DNA from 2 places in the Bacillus sp. ISL-47 genome. Region 1 is predicted to be linked to the other one. Evidence: riboswitches for the same ligand, from Rfam matches in the RefSeq annotation. Region 1 holds a riboswitch; the other holds the start of a gene.
What was found. Region 1 has a riboswitch for thiamine pyrophosphate ahead of thiW (energy coupling factor transporter S component ThiW). Riboswitches for the same ligand answer to the same signal wherever they lie in the genome.
Positions count from the first base shown of each region.

Region 1 (8,067 bases):
TTGCAGTAGGGCGCTAGTCTTATTTTGGTATATAAAAAACCCGCTCGTTAATGAGCGGGTTTATTGCCCTTTATGCAGCACATTGCAGGCGCTGAGCAGGTTGCCATCCGGATCTTTGAAGCCGAATCCGCCAAGGCCGTGCTCCTGGTTGAGGTTGAGTGGCCCAACTTCCACGTTCTTCTCCTGCAGCCATTGGTGGAGCTCTTTTAAAGAAGGTGTATAAAAATCAATCACACTATGCTCGACACCATCATTCGAGTTGGCGAATGAAAGAGATTTCCCCTCTGCTGCGGTTTCAACCAGGAATATCGTAGGCACACCCTTTGATTGAAAGCTTAGCATGGCGTTCTTCTCTCCTTTGAACTCCACTTCAACACCAAGAACTTCCACATAAAAATGAACCGATCGATCCAGATTGGATACCGGAATCTCGACTGTTGCAATATGAGAAATATAATTAGACATGTTTGCCCTCCTTTGGATTTTAGCTATATAACTATTTAGCGGAAAGAGGGAAAAATCCTTCTTTCCATAAGCATATAGCCAATTTAGCGCTTTATCTCGGTGTTTGTACAATCATTCTTTTGCCCCAGGGCATAAAATATATCATTAAATTGTGTAATGAACAGGAGGAATAATAATGGACAGAAATGAACTTTTTTTCGCCAGGTTAAAAGGCAGTGAAGAAGTTCCGCCAGTTCGTACCGATGCTTTTGGCACGGCAAAATTGAAAGTAAGCAAGGATAAGAGGAAAATGGGCTACCGTTTGACAGTTAATGATCTTTCCAACTTTACTCAAGCTCATATTCATTTAGGAAGAAGGGGTGTAAACGGTCCAGTTGTCGTTTTTCTTTTTGGCTTAATCGATCCTGACATTAGTGTAAATAAGGGTGTTGTAGAAGGGATCATTACAGCCAGGGATTTAGTGGGTCCTTTAGAAGGAAAACCTCTATCCGTTCTTATAGACCTAATGAGTGATGGGGACACATATGTTAACGTGCATACAGCCCAAAACCCAGACGGAGAGATTCGCGGTCAAATCAAGCCTTATTGGGGCTAATAAGCATGAATGGTTGATTCCTTGAAAAGTGAGCATATTAATTTTTAGAACACTTGAAAGGGGTCATAACGTTGAAAAAGCAGGATGAAAGTAAAGAAAAGCCTCAAAATTCACTCACAGAAGAGCAGCAGCTTATCAATGAATTTGGCAAGCATGAAGGTAATCAGCCGATTCCGCAGCCTAAGAATTATGATGAGATTGAGTATTAAGAACCCGTCAAAAAAGACTCCTGAATGATGTGCACCCCAAAAGTTAGAATTAGTTCGTCTAACTTTTGGGGTGCACATCAGAATGAGGGGTCTTTTTTTAAGGCTGTTATATAAAGAAATGTTGTTTTTAAATAGTTTTTTTAATAAAAAACATTAATTAAATGATGTTGATTGGAGCGTAAGGTGCGAGCTCCTCGAAAATGCTATCGCATTTCCTTCGTGCGGTGTTTATTCAAGGAAGCTTATTCAATGTCCTGCGGGAGGAGTGGGACAGGTGAGACCCCACAGGCGCTGCGCGCCGAGGAGGCTCACCGCCCGCCCCGCGGAAAGGGAGCATCCTGGAGCGGAAATCAACCTCTCCTTACTACTTGTCTAAAAAGCAACAAAGCTTGCGAAAACAGCCTTTTTTAATTATGAGCATCATCATTATGAAAAACCCGGTTGTCCAGATAACCGTGGAAGAACCATTCTCCTGCACCGATCACAAGAGCGGAAACAAAGGCTGCCAATGTAAGATTGTCTTTTCCAGCCACAATCATTTCTTCTAAAAGCCAGATGACGAAAAAACTAAGGCCGATGTCTGATACGGTGGCAATGGCATTCCTTTTTGTATGCTCGGTTTCATCACCGGCCATTCGGAATATCATCATGTCGCCGAGTACGTAAGCTGCAAGTGTCAGAACGAAGCTAATGATCAGCGTTTCGGTGAATCCAATATCAAAGAAACCGGTTAAGACTATTCCCAAAACGGCCGTGATCATTAATAATTTAATCAAGATTGCTTTCACATGCTCCATGTTGAAATTCCTCCCTATCGTTGTTTACGTATCTATACCCTGCACACGATAGGCTATGCGATGGATTTCCAGAAAAGTGGATTTGATTTTAATCAGATAGAAGCGAAAATGCCGGATGCTTTGGCAACCAGCTGATTCTGGTTATTGTAGATGTGGCAATCTGTGTGGTTCAGTGTCCGGCCTCTTTTTACCAGATGAGCATCGGCAATAAGATACTCACCGGTGGCGCCCCTTAAGAAGCTAACCTTTAAATCTGCAGTTACAACGGTTTGCATATTGTTTTCATCCGGTTTAAAAATATTCCCCATCGCCACATCCGCCAGCGTGGAAATAATCCCGCCATGGACAAGTCCGGCGCTATTGATGAAAAGCGGCTGGATTGGCAAAGTCACTTTCATATGGGTTTCATCGACTCTTTCATAATGAAATTTTAAAAATTCATCAAAAGGCTGTTTGATTAGCATTTTGTACACTCCAATATGGTTAAGATATGTTGACTTATTCACGAATTTTTGATGAAATCCCTGCTTTTTGATAAAAACATTTGCTGTTGAGGTACGTGGGGGCCGTATATCCGCGAAAAATCCGGTTATATCCGCGATATTCAAAATATAATCGCGAAACGCCAACACGGTTTCAATAAATCCAAAAAAATGATATTATTTTCAATAAATTCTAATTTTAAGTGAGAGGCAGGACTGGAAAAATGGCAAAGGTAGAGAATATTAGCTTCGCAGAGAATTTCCCGATCTCCTACACAGAGCTGGAGAAGGAAGCAGAGAGAAAGATGGCGGCTGGGGGATTTGGGTATGTCCAATCAGGTGCGGGCGGGGAAGAAACCCTGAGAAAAAATACGGAATCATTCGCGAAATATTCGATTGTACCAAGAATGCTGAGGGATGTTTCGGTACCGGATACAAGTGTAACGCTATTCGGAAAGACATATCCTTATCCAATTTTTCTGGCGCCAATTGGGATGCAGCGGCTTGAACATGAAGAGGGGGAGCTTGCGTCGGCCAGAGCGGCGGCTGCTTATCAGGTTCCTTTTATTCAGAGCACGGTTTCAAGCCACTCGATTGAAGAGATCGCCGCAGCAACGGGCAGCAGTCCGAAATGGTTTCAGCTATATTGGTCCAATCACGAAGAGGCGGCTTTTAATATGGCGCGCCGTGCGGAGGAAGCCGGGTATGAAGCGATCGTTTTAACGGTCGATACAGTCATGATGGGATGGAGGGAAGCGGATCTCAGGAACAATTTTTCTCCATTAAAGCTGGGCTATGGAAAGGCAAACTATGAAACTGATCCGGTATTTATGGCCTCTCTTAAAGATGGCGATGTGGTCCAGGGGATCCTCGATAATATCCATCATCCAACTTTAAGCTGGGAGCATGTTGCCAGATTAAAAGAGATAACACATTTGCCGGTTCTAATAAAAGGCATCCTCCATCCGGAAGATGCGAAGCTTGCGGTTGAGAAAGGAATAGATGGCATCATTGTTTCCAATCATGGCGGGAGGCAGCTGGATGGCGTGACGGCTGCGATTGATGCACTTGGACCGATTGCGAAAGAAGTAAATGGCCGGATTCCTGTTCTCTTTGACAGCGGAATTCGCCGAGGGTCCGATGTGGTTAAAGCACTGGCGCTTGGAGCGGATGCTGTTTGCCTGGGAAGGCCTTATGTATATGGATTGGCCATTGGCGGGCAGGCTGGCGTCGAAAAGGTGCTTGCCAATTTTATAGAAGAAACAAAGGTCTCTCTCTCTTTAGCCGGGGTCAGCAGCTTGAGGGGAATGGCCAGTCTGCAGCTCATTAAATAGTTTAAGAGAAAACTCCCTAGAGAAAGGGAGTTTTTTTGTTGACAGAAGAATCTATGTTTAATAATATACCTATAGGGGTAAATGTATAAAGAGCTTACATAGGGTCTTAAAATGTCCCCAAAAAATAAAATTTTCAGGAGGAATTACAATGAGTAAAAAAGTAGCAATTATTGCAAGCAACGGCGGATTATTTGATGCATACAAGGTGTACAACATTGCGACTGCGGCGGCAGCAACGGATGCAGAAGTAGCGATTTTCTTCACTTTCGAAGGATTAAACTTAATTCATAAAGAAGCATACCAGCAGCTTCCAATGCCTGAAGGAAAAGAGCATTTTGCAGAGGGCTTTGCAAAAGCCAATGTTCCTGCAATTCCTGTATTAGTGGCAATGGCACAGGATTTAGGCGTTAAATTTATTGGATGCCAAATGACTATGGATGTTATGGGACTTGAAAAAGAAGCTTTTGTAGATGGAATTGAAGTTGGCGGAGCTGTAACATTCCTTGAATTTGCCAACGATGCGGATGTTACACTAACATTCTAATTGAAGATGTGCCGATCCACCAAAATACCGATACAAAAGGAGATGCAATCATGTTCGAATACACAGCAGAAACCGAAAAATCGATTGATGAAGCGATTTCTTCGCTTGAAGAAAGCCTGAAGGAAGAAAAATTCGGGGTCCTTTGGAAGTTTAACGTCCAGGAAAAACTGCAGGAGAAAGGGCTGGACTATAATGAATCCTTCCGTGTTTTAGAAGTTTGCAATCCATTTGAAGCACATCGCGTATTAACACAGAACAAAATGGCTGGCTATTTCTTGCCTTGTAAAATTGTAGTCTATGAGGATGCCGGGAAAACGAAAATTGGCATGCCTAAGCCGACAAGCATGATTGAACTCGTCAATGACGAATCCGTTCAAAGCATTGCGGCTGATATTGAAAACCGTTTAATTGGATGTATTGATAAAAGCATCTAAGCAAAAAGAATGATGACAGTCCCGGAATAATTTGTTAAGCTTGAGGCAGCTTATCAAATTAAATATCTATGAAACTACTAGGGGTGCCCCGAATGTGCGGGCTGAGAGGGAAGCGCGATATAGCTTTCCGACTCTTATAGACCTGATCTGGTTAATGCCAGCGGAGGGAAGTAGGCTTTGAAGGTATGTCGAATCATTTATACTTAAACCAAGCCAGGTCCTTTCGCGGATCTGGCTTTTTTTGAAGGAAAGAAAGTATAAGCTTTGAACTTCGATAACTGTCCAGCGCCAGGCGCCTTGCGCTTTTCTTATGTACATACTTTTCTCCATGATAAGCGATCAGGCTGCCCTTGAGGAAGGAGGTTAAGGTGAATAAAACCCGTTTATTGACGACGATGGCATTATTTGTGGCGATTGGAACGCTGGGCTCCCATTTGTTATGGTTTCCGGCAGGTGTGGCCAAAGCCTATCCCGTCCAGCATGCGGTGAATGTATTGGCGGCAGTAACACTTGGGCCGCTGCCGGCAGTGGGAGTGGCGTTTATGATCGGATTACTGCGAAACCTGCTTGGTTTTGGGACGCTGCTTGCATTTCCAGGCGGAATGATTGGCGCGTTTTTGGCAGGCGTGCTTTATCAAAAATTCGGCCGGAAAGTCTGGGCTGCAGTTGGTGAAGTAGTGGGCACTGGCATCATTGGAGCACTGTTTGCCGTCCCGTATGCAAAGATATTGATGGGAAGCGCAGCTGGCGCCTTCTTCTTTATACCGCCATTTCTTGTCAGCAGCTTTGCCGGTGCGGCTATTGGGTGGATGATACTCGCTAAAGTGAAGGAAAAAAATTTAGTGCAGAATATGTGAGTTTTTAGCGAGCGTGCTTTGCTGTACGGAAGAATAGAGGGTTTGAAGCCGATGGAGCGAGAAGAAGCGGCTGAAAAGAGCAGTCTGAATCAGCTTCAGCGAAATAAGCGGGACAATGCGGTTTCATAAAGCAGGTATGAAGCAACTCTCAAAGAACTGGTATGAAGCAACTCTCAAAGAACTGGTATGAAGCAGCTTTACCGAAACAAGTTAAAAGAAGTGGCAGCAACGAATAAAAAACAATAAGAAAACTGCTAGGGGCGCTTCGGCTGAGATAAGGAGTTTTTCCTTTGTCCCTTGGAACCTGATCTGGGTAATGCCAGCGCAGGGAAGCGGTGAGGACCTCAATTTTTCCTCATGCTTTTTCCCCGGCAGCTTCTGAATAATGAGGAGGCTATTTTAATGACTTTTACAGAAATTCTTCGCAAAGAGAATGATGATTTATTTCAGCTTATTTTTCAGCACCCGTTTGTACAGGGGATCGGAAGAGGAGATGTGCCGAAAGAGGCGCTGGCCCATTATATTAAAGCGGATTATGAGTATTTGAATGCTTTTATGCATATATACGGAATCGCTATTTCCAAGTCTCCTGAGCGGAAGGATATTGCTTATTTCAATCAGCAAATTGAATTTGTACTGAACAGCGAAATCCACCCTCATCATAATTTCTGCCAGCAGATTGGTGTGGGATATGAAGAGCTGCAGGGCTTCCCGCTTCCTCCGACGGCAGACCATTATGTCAAGCATATGATGTACCATGCCCATACAGGCGGGATGGGCGAAATCCTCGCTGCGTTATTGCCTTGCCCTTGGACTTATTGGGAAATCGGGCTTGAGCTCATGAAGCAATATGAGCCGCAGGAGGACCATCCTTTTTACCCGTGGATTTCTTTCTATGCAAATTTAAGGGTTGAAACAGTTACCATGAATATGAGGAATCGTTTGGATGAGCTTGCGGAAGCAGCATCTCCAGAAGAAAGGCAGCGAATGAAGGATGCCTATCGCAAAAGCTGCCAGCTGGAGCTTGGATTCTGGGAGATGGCTTACACCTGTGAGGAGTGGCCAGCAGGCAATACGGTAGCAGCACGATAAGAAAACGGAAATTGGTTCGAAAAAAGCCAGATAGTTATCAATAAATACGCCTGCTTCTGCTTCGCGGCAGGGCAGGCGTGTTTTTTCAAAAATTCCATCTATAATGCGCCGTAATGGGTGTTTGAAAGGAAGATAGCTTCACTTCGGCCGCAAAAGGTGTCGAGTTATGGATGACGTAAGGAATGCCATCCTTTGTCCGTTTGTCAGATATGATGGCGACATGGTCAAACTTGGGAGTAAGGAAAACAACGATATCGCCGGGCTGCCATTGCTGAAGGTTATTTGTATCTCCCGGAATAAGCTTAGTGGTTAAAGATTTTGCGTACCGGCTGAAATACACATTTTGATTGGGGACACGCCTGAAATCGATGTTCGGATCCGGTTTGCCGTTTACGCGCTGATATAAGTCCGTGTTTTTTGCAATATCCTTGTCGATAAGATCTTTGATTGTAATTGATGCCCCGTTAAATCCCCGCCAGATTACATCTGTACAAACGCCTTCTTCATCAGGAGGGTATCCCCCGGCATAATAGGCGCTATTATAAGTCGTGCGCTGCTCCACTTCTTTTCTCGCGGCCATGACTACATCCATTGGATCGACGATGCCGTTTTGATTGCGGTCAGCTCGAGAATAGTCAGCGGGAATTAAAACCTTTTTTGAAAAAGGGTTCTCCAGATGAATGCCGATTGAATCCAATATGATACCATTCCGGAAAAAGAGAATGAATAAAAGCAGAAAACCAAGTATGGCTGCGGAAAATTTTTTTAGCATCATGGTCTCCTTCTGCGTTTTAAGGATTAGACGCCCTTTTTACCAAAAAGTTACATGTTTCATGTTAAGATAAAATTAATAATTAATGAGTGAGGAGATCTAATGGCACATCAATTAGGCATATCCGGGAGCACTATTTTAAGTGAGCGAGAAAAATTTCCGGAGCTTTTTAAAAATAATCTTCAGCATGTTGAGATTGGGGAGTTTCAGGATGAAGATTCTTTCCAGGATTTTATAAAACAGCTGCGTAAAACAGACAGGAGTTTTGGGCTGCATTCGCCGCTTTTACGAGGGCAAAGCAAATATGATCTTATTGAAAAAGTCAGTGTTGAACCCCAAAAGGCTTGGGAACAATTTGAGACTGAAGTGGCGGAGATGTCGCGGATTGGTGCTGAATATATATTGGTGCACTTTCCTTATTTTAAAAAGGAGACAGAAGAAGATCCGGACGCAATGATTGAAGAGGGACTGCAAAAGCTGAGTGTT
Region 1 covers NZ_JAGGQS010000082.1:21,333-29,399, forward strand. The annotation lists gene J7I93_RS23765 (VOC family protein) at 61-465, opposite strand; gene J7I93_RS23770 (CHRD domain-containing protein) at 641-1,060, shown strand; gene J7I93_RS23775 (hypothetical protein) at 1,132-1,269, shown strand; gene J7I93_RS23780 (DUF2512 family protein) at 1,677-2,066, opposite strand; gene J7I93_RS23785 (PaaI family thioesterase) at 2,159-2,530, opposite strand; gene J7I93_RS23790 (alpha-hydroxy-acid oxidizing protein) at 2,773-3,882, shown strand; gene J7I93_RS23795 (DsrE/DsrF/DrsH-like family protein) at 4,031-4,426, shown strand; gene J7I93_RS23800 (DUF302 domain-containing protein) at 4,477-4,860, shown strand; TPP riboswitch at 4,930-5,046, shown strand; gene thiW (energy coupling factor transporter S component ThiW) at 5,229-5,717, shown strand; TPP riboswitch at 5,964-6,065, shown strand; gene tenA (thiaminase II) at 6,120-6,809, shown strand; gene J7I93_RS23815 (DUF1287 domain-containing protein) at 6,895-7,584, opposite strand; gene J7I93_RS23820 (TIM barrel protein) at 7,684-8,067, shown strand, end outside.

Region 2 (8,067 bases), on a different contig from region 1:
AAGTATGATCCGGGCCCAAACAATCTTATTTTTGAGATTCCCAAAACAAATTTATTTTATCTCGAAAGTAGGAAAAGCTATCCAAACGCCGTTTTGCGTTTTAAATTCATATGATTGGAAGTTAAAAGGAAAATCATTGATAATAGAACTTATTACTTTATAAATAGAAAAAGGTGTAGGGGATGAACAGCCAGCAGGATTTTACGAAAGGGAATATATTTAAACAGCTCCTTATTTTTTCAGCACCCATCATGCTGACAAATTTGCTGCAGGTTTCCTATCAATTTATTGACAGTTTGTGGGTCGGAAATTTGCTTGGAGCTAATGCTTTGGGAGCCATAGCGGTTTCAGGGACTGTTATTTTTACTGTGCTTTCCTTTATTATTGGCATTAACAATGCTACTTTGACCATTTTGTCTCAGCAAAAGGGAGGAGACAATGAAAAGGGGCTTAAGAGATATTTAAATGCCTTCGTCGTGATTTTAACAGTCCTATCCATAGGACTCGGCTTGGCAGGATTTTTATTTTCCGAAAAAATATTGGTCTTCATGGGGACTCCTGCGGGAATAATTCCAGACGCAGCAGCTTATCTGCAAATTAACTTTCTCGGCATTCTATTTTTATTTGGCTATAATTTTATCGGCACTGTGCTTCGTGCTTTGGGAGACAGTAAAACTCCATTATACTTTGTGTTCATTGCGGTGATTCTGAATGCAATTTTGGATCCGCTTTTCATTTGGATATTTAATCTTGGAATAGAAGGGGCTGCGTATGCAACCATTGTTTCACAGGGAATTGCTTTTCTGGCCGGCATGGCGCTTATTCTCCGCAAAAATCTGGCACCATTCACCATGCCTTCATGGCCGCAGAAGGAAGAGGCAGCATTCATTTTCAAGCTTGGCATTCCATCTGGTCTGCAAATGACCGTTATTTCAGCTGGGGTGATGGCCATTATGAGTGTTGTCACATCGTTTGGGGGAGATGTGGTTGCCGGATTTGGTGCAGCACAGCGGATAGACAGCATCATTATGCTCCCGGCTATGGCTTTGGGGACTGCTGTAAACAGTATGGCAGGGCAGAATATTGGCAGTAATAAATGGGATCGCGTTCATAAAATTGCTCTTTTCGGAGTGATTTATAATCTTGTATTTATGCTTGTCATCGCACTGATAACGGTATTGATGGCTGAATATGGAGTAAGCCTGTTTATCCAGGAAAAAGAAGCGCTTGAATATGGAACCGATTATTTAAAAATGATAGCATTTTTTTATCCATTGCTTGGTATTAATTTTATCCTAAATGGGATAGTAAGGGCTTCTGGAGCAATGTTTCAGGTGCTGGTACTTAACATCATTTCTTTTTGGGTTCTGCGCTATCCTTTGACCTATCTTTTTTCAAAATTTATGGGGGAGAAGGGCATCGCTGCAGGCATGGGAGTCAGCTTTGCCATTAGCAGTGTGATCGCTTTCCTTTATTACCGGTATGGCAAATGGGATGAGCAAGAGCTATTTGAGGAAGGTAAATAAACCCTTTCCATAGATTAGAAAATAATATATAATAAAATGGAATAATTTGATAACGTTACCACAAGGGGAGCATTTTTGCTGAGAGTGAACACATTGGTGTTCTGACCCTTTGAACCTGTTAGTTAATGCTAGCGCAGGAATGTGGAATAAAAGGCAGAAGGAATCACTCTGCCTGCTTGTTCTCCTTTGGGGTATCGTCATACTTTTGAAGGGGGATTTTTTTATGAAAAAATTAAGCTTGGCAGCGATGATCGAGGCATCCTTTTTCGCAGCTTTTGCCATTATCCTGGATTTTCTGCCATCTATTAAACTTTCGCCATCAATATCTATCTCTGCTGCCATGATTCCGATTTTTATACTGGCATTCAGATGGGGCTTTAAAGTAAGCTTTATAGCAGGCTTATTATGGGGCATATTGCAGATTGCGATGGGAGATGCATGGATTGCTACACCACTGCAGGCTTTTATAGAGTATTTTATTGCTTTTGCTTTTATAGGATTTGCTGGTTTGTTTTATCTTCCAATCCAAAAACAATTGCGCAATGAAAACAAGAAAAAGGCACTTGGCTGGATTGTGTTAGCCATTTTTGCTGGAAGCTTCGCCCGCTATTTCTGGCATTTTATTGCAGGTGTTCTCTTTTTCGGAAGCTATGCACCAGAGGGAATGTCACCTGTTCTGTTTTCCTTCCTGGCAAATGGCGCAACCATGCTGGGAGCAGCCATATTATGTTCCATCGTGGCGGTATTATTAATTTCATCGGCGCCAAGATTAGTTCTTAGAAAAGCGGATGGCAGCATCACAGTAAACAAACGGGCTTCTTAACGATAAACCTCTTTGGATCATCCATCCGAAGAGGTTTTTTAATGATGTGGGTAACGAACTCCTGAAAATTGGGTATATTACTCAAAAAGGAGAGTGATTACCTTGTCTAATTCATTGCAAGGAAGCATTATCTCTGGTGTATATGACGCGGAAGCCAGTGCTTTTGAAATTCATAAAGTTAAAAACTTCAACACCCAATCAGTCCTTAATAAAGTACAGTGTGAAAATTTGTACCGATACTTATCACTTCATGAAGATGATGAGGATGGACAAATCATTACATTATATGACCAAATGCCTCTGATGCTGACACGCCAGGAAATTTGCAGCTTAAAAAAAGATCTGGAACAAATTAAGAAGCTATATCAATAGAAGAAACTAGCGTTTTTGCCAAAATGGCAAGACGTTTTTTCTTTCGGCGAAAACTGTGACAAATTTGTGACAAAAAAAGTTTGACATTTTTGTGAACAAAGTTAGAATATTTAGTAAAAAGGGGATGAGCAAAAATGAATGAAAAACAGCAGAGGGTCTTGCGTTTTTTTAGAAATCTAACTGCATCTGGCCTAATTCTTGGATTTGCAGTATTTATAAGCAGTTTTTTTGTAAGCGGTATCAAAGGTGAGTATATTCTATCTATAGGCTTAAGTATAATGGTTTCATCTATGCTGATTTTTGGGTTCGGAATATTTATTCATGTGATGGAGGAAATGACAGAAGGAAGTAAAGGAATAAGACAATATAAATAAAACCGGCCTCCAATATGGAGACCGGTTTTATTCTGTATTAATGGGCTGCGTGCCCAGCTGTCAAAACCCATATAGAACCTACGACAACAACAATAACCATAAACACAGCATAAATCATATTGATTAAATTTGTTTTTCCGTCTTCGCCTTCACGCAAATGCATGAACATGAACAGCTGCATGCCTGCCTGGACAACAGCCAGTGAGCCGATAATCCACATGATCACTTTAAAAGAAAGATTCGTTTTTAAAGCAATGCCTGCTGCTGCAAATGTAAGTACAAGGGAGGCAACGAATCCAATGACATGGCTAATAGGGAAGCTTTTCGCCTGCTTTTCCATTTATGCCACCAATCCTTTCAAATACACAAATGTAAAAATAAAGATCCAAACAACATCAAGAAAGTGCCAATATAGACCGATAATAAAAGTTTTCCTTGCTGTCGTTGGAGTAAGACCTCTTTTCAGTAATTGAAGGATGACCATGATGGCCCAGCCAATTCCGAGAGTCACGTGCGCCCCATGTGTTCCTAACAAGACGAATAAGCTGGAAAGAAACGCGCTTGTCTGCATCGTTGCACCTTCATGGACATAGTGAATGAACTCATTAACCTCCATGAATAGGAAGCCGGCACCAAGAGCAAGGGTGAGCACAAGCCAAGTAATAAGGCCTTTTAAGTTATTACGCCGCATTTCAAAGATGGCGATTCCCATTGTGAAGCTGCTCGTTAAAAGGAGGATCGTTTGAATCATGACGTCCTTTATCACAAAAATATCTTTATGAGTCGGCCCTCCAGCAAAACGTTCGTACAGAACGCCATACACTCCGAAAAGGGTAGCAAATAGGACGATTTCTGCTCCAAGGAATACCCAGAAACCAAGAATATTCATCTTGTCTTGCTCAGTTTGGTATTCAAGCGGCAATGACCTATCAAGATTAACTGACATGATCGTGCACCTCTCCTTCAGTCTTTCTCCAGGCATTTTCAATTCTGTGAATCTCATCTTTTTTCACATGGAAGCCTTCATTGTAATCGAATGAACGAATGAGTAATCCTGCAAGAATGCCGATTGCGGCAACAGCAGCAGCAATATGCCATTCAAATACCAGGAAGAAGCCGGCCATTCCAAAGATAACGCCCATATAAATCGGTACCCATGAATTGCTTGGCATATGAATCTCTTCAATTTCACTGTCATGCAGCGTCAAACCTTCGTTGTTTTTCTTCATGTGCCAGAAAGGATCCAATGTCTTAACTTCCGGCAGCTTCGCAAAGTTATAAAATTGAACAGGTGACGCAGTTGACCATTCCAGTGTTCTTGCATCCCATGGATCGCTCGAGATATTTCTCTGAGCATAGCGGACGCTCCAGTAAATGTTGTAGCAGAATACAGCAAATCCAGCTGCCAAAATAATAGAACCAATAGCTGATAGACCAAATAGCGGAGCAAATCCTGACTCTGCAGAATAAGTGTATGCTCGGCGTACTGCTCCGTTTAAGCCAAGGAAGAACATGGGCATGAACGTGAGATTAAAGCCAATCACAAATAGCCAGAAATGCCATTTTCCAATTCTTTCGTTAAGCATAAAGCCGAACATTTTTGGCCACCAGTAGTATAGTGCAGCGAATACCGCAAACACCACACCTGGAATCAACACGTAATGGAAGTGGGCTACAAGGAATAATGTGTTGTGATACTGGTAATCTGCTGCACCCATCGCCAGCATGACGCCTGTTACACCGCCAATAACAAAGTTCGGTACAAAAGCCAGTGCCCACAGCATGGCGGAAGTAATTTTAATGCGGCCTTTCCGCATGGTGAACAGCCAGTTAAACATTTTAACTCCAGTCGGGATGGCAATGGCCATCGTTGTGATCGAGAAGAAGGAGTTAACAGCAGGCCCTGAGCCCATTGTGTAGAAATGGTGGACCCAAACCACCATACTTAAAAGTGCAATGCCAAGGATGGAAAAGACCATCGATTTATATCCAAAAAGAGATTTGCGAGAAAATGTCGCAATAACTTCAGAGAAAATCCCGAATGCTGGAAGTGCCACAATATAAACTTCAGGATGTCCCCATAACCAAAATAGATTGGCCCATAGCATATCCATTCCGCCGCCGGACACAGTAAAGAAGTGTGTTCCATAAAGACGGTCAAACGTCATCAGCGCCAAAGCAACCGTAAAGATCGGAAATGCTGCCACTATAAGGATTGACGTAACAAAAGTCGTCCATGTGAACATCGGCATTTTCATTAGTGTCATGCCTTTTGTTCTCATTTTTAAAATCGTAACAATGAAGTTAATCCCTGTCATTAATGTACCAATACCGGCAATTTGCAGGGCGACTGCGTAATAGTTATTTCCGATTCCCGGACTGAATTCCTTTCCGGCAAGAGGGAAGTAGGATGTCCAGCCAGCATCAGGAGAACCGCCAATAACAAACGAAATATTAAACAGCATAGCACCGCTGAAAAACAGCCAAAAGCTTAATGCGTTAAGCTGAGGGAACGCGACATCACGCGCACCAATTTGCAGCGGAATCACAACGTTCATTAATCCAATCAAAAACGGCATCGCCATGAAAAGGATCATAATTACGCCATGGGTTGTGAAAATTTCATTATAATGCTGTGAATCGAGAAATCCCATTTCAGGTCGTGCTGTTTGGGCTTTCATTAGCAATCCATCCATTCCGCCGCGGAAAAACATTAAAACGGCAGAAATGATATACATAATTCCAATTCTTTTATGATCAACAGTGGTAAACCACTCTGTCCAAAGGTATTTCCATTTTTTCAAATACGTGATCCCGGCCACTGCGCCAATCATAGTTAAAAGAATAGCAATCTGTGAACCTAGTATAAGGGGATCTCCAGTAATAAAAAATTCATCCCATTTAATGTCCATTATGGTCACCTCCATGGTTATCTTCGCTTTCATCATGTCCAGTCTGTCCATGATTTTCGATCACATTAGCTTCATTGCTTTTATAATTATCCTGTTCTTCAAATACTTTTCCTTGATATCCATGGCCTCTGTATAACTCTGGGTTGGTATATGACTTGGAATTGGGGTCTGCATGGTTCACCCAATCTAAATGAGTATTTGAGAATGTCAATCTTCCCATATGGGTAGGTTTTAGCAAGTCCTCATATTCAGATTCTGTTAACTTTGGAGCTGTCTTTTTTACATCTTCAATCCATTGGTCAAATTCATCATGGGTTTGTGCAAGTACTTCAAATTTCATATCCGCATAGCCGCGTCCATTAAAGTTCGTATTCTGCCCCTCATAGGATCCAGGATTATCTGCCACAAGATACAGCTCTGTTTCCATTTTTGGCATTGTATATTTCTGTCCGCCCAGGGCAGGAACCCAGAAGGATTGCATCGTGCTGGCAGAAGTCATCTTAAATAAAACAGGAGTATCTTCCGGAATATTGACATAGTTAACAGTTTCAATTCCTTCTTCCGGATAACTGAAAATCCATTTCCAGTCAGCAGATGTAACATGTATGGTAATAGGCTCTTTTTCTTCATATCCTTTAGGCACTTCTTCAAGAGCATAAAGGGTTTTAACTGTAGGGATTGTCAAGGCAATAACAATTAGGATTGGTATTCCTGTCCAAATAATTTCCAAAAGTGTGCTGCCATGCTCCTCTGGTGGTTCATAGTCCATATTTTCAGGACGTTCACGGTATTTCCAAACGATGTAGCCGAATAATCCAAATACGACTACAACTACGAGAAGCATCCAGATCAGGGACCAGTTTATTAAATCAGTAATGCTTCTTGCAACAGGGCCCTGCGGTTCAAACACAACCATATTGCAGCCGCTGAGAACAAACAGGGGCAATAAGGCTGTTAAAGAGAGCAGAAATTTCTTCATCTGATTTTCATCTCCTTTTGTTAAAGACAACTATTGTTAAATAATTCACAAATAATGTGCGGTTTTTCACAAATCTGTCAAAAAAATATATTGATGAAAAACCTGAACAGACAAAACCTTTATTAAACCTAGTTATCACTGTGTAAATGATAATAACATAGAGAAAAACGATAAGTTGTGACAAATGTTAGAAGGAAATAAATGTAAGCAATAAGCAAGCTAATTATTATTGTCAAAGTACATTTACAACAAGGGTTTGATAGGAAAAATGTATTTTTGAACAAATTTTGAACATTTTTTTAAAGATGAAAAGAAAACGATATCATTTATTCAGGCACCTGTTTTAAGAAAAAACCATAGGATAGATAATAAATTCCGCCCAGGGAGGTTTGAGTTATGTATCCATATTATTACTATCAGGGCAGCATGAATGGTCGCCAGAATGATAAAATGGCAGCAGATATTGCAAAGGCCATCAACGGTGAATATGGTGCTGTTCAATGTTATCAAAAGCTTTCTGAAATGGCTTCTAACCAAAAAGAAAAAGACCAAATCTTAGAAATCAGACAAGATGAGATTAAGCACTTTCAGCAATTCAGTCAAATTTATATGAACCTGACCGGCCAGCAGCACCAAGCCCAAATGACAGAAGATTGCCCGAACACCTATAAGGAAGGTTTGGATTTTTCATTTAATGACGAACAAGATACTGTGGATTTTTATTTGGATATAGCTGAGCAGACATCAGATCCAACCATTAAAGAAGTTTTTAAAAGGGCAGCAGGGGATGAACAGAACCATGCCGTCTGGTTTTTATATTTCTTGAATAAGCAAAAATAAGAGGCCTTCCTTAAGGACTCTTATTTTCTTTTGCTCCGTTAACATTGTCCGTAGATTTCGCTCAAAGAATAAATTGCCGAAATCAACTATAAGTTTTATGTTCATGAACACCCTTTTTTATTGAAAAATACAGAATAGTGAAGTAACATGGACTAAAAAATGAATGGCAGGGTGAGGATATGATCGACTTACGAAGTGATACAGTAACAAAACCAACAGAGGAAATGAGAAAAGCCGCTTA
Region 2 covers NZ_JAGGQS010000030.1:22,110-30,176, reverse strand. The annotation lists gene J7I93_RS11335 (MATE family efflux transporter) at 183-1,526, shown strand; TPP riboswitch at 1,580-1,683, shown strand; gene thiT (energy-coupled thiamine transporter ThiT) at 1,750-2,349, shown strand; gene J7I93_RS11325 (hypothetical protein) at 2,452-2,721, shown strand; gene J7I93_RS11320 (hypothetical protein) at 2,856-3,095, shown strand; gene qoxD (cytochrome aa3 quinol oxidase subunit IV) at 3,133-3,435, opposite strand; gene qoxC (cytochrome aa3 quinol oxidase subunit III) at 3,436-4,041, opposite strand; gene qoxB (cytochrome aa3 quinol oxidase subunit I) at 4,031-6,007, opposite strand; gene qoxA (cytochrome aa3 quinol oxidase subunit II) at 5,997-6,986, opposite strand; gene J7I93_RS11295 (ferritin-like domain-containing protein) at 7,383-7,826, shown strand; gene ltaE (low-specificity L-threonine aldolase) at 8,006-8,067, shown strand, end outside.
Region 2: linked by a shared signal. The riboswitch ahead of thiT (energy-coupled thiamine transporter ThiT) and the one ahead of thiW (energy coupling factor transporter S component ThiW) in region 1 are both predicted to bind thiamine pyrophosphate.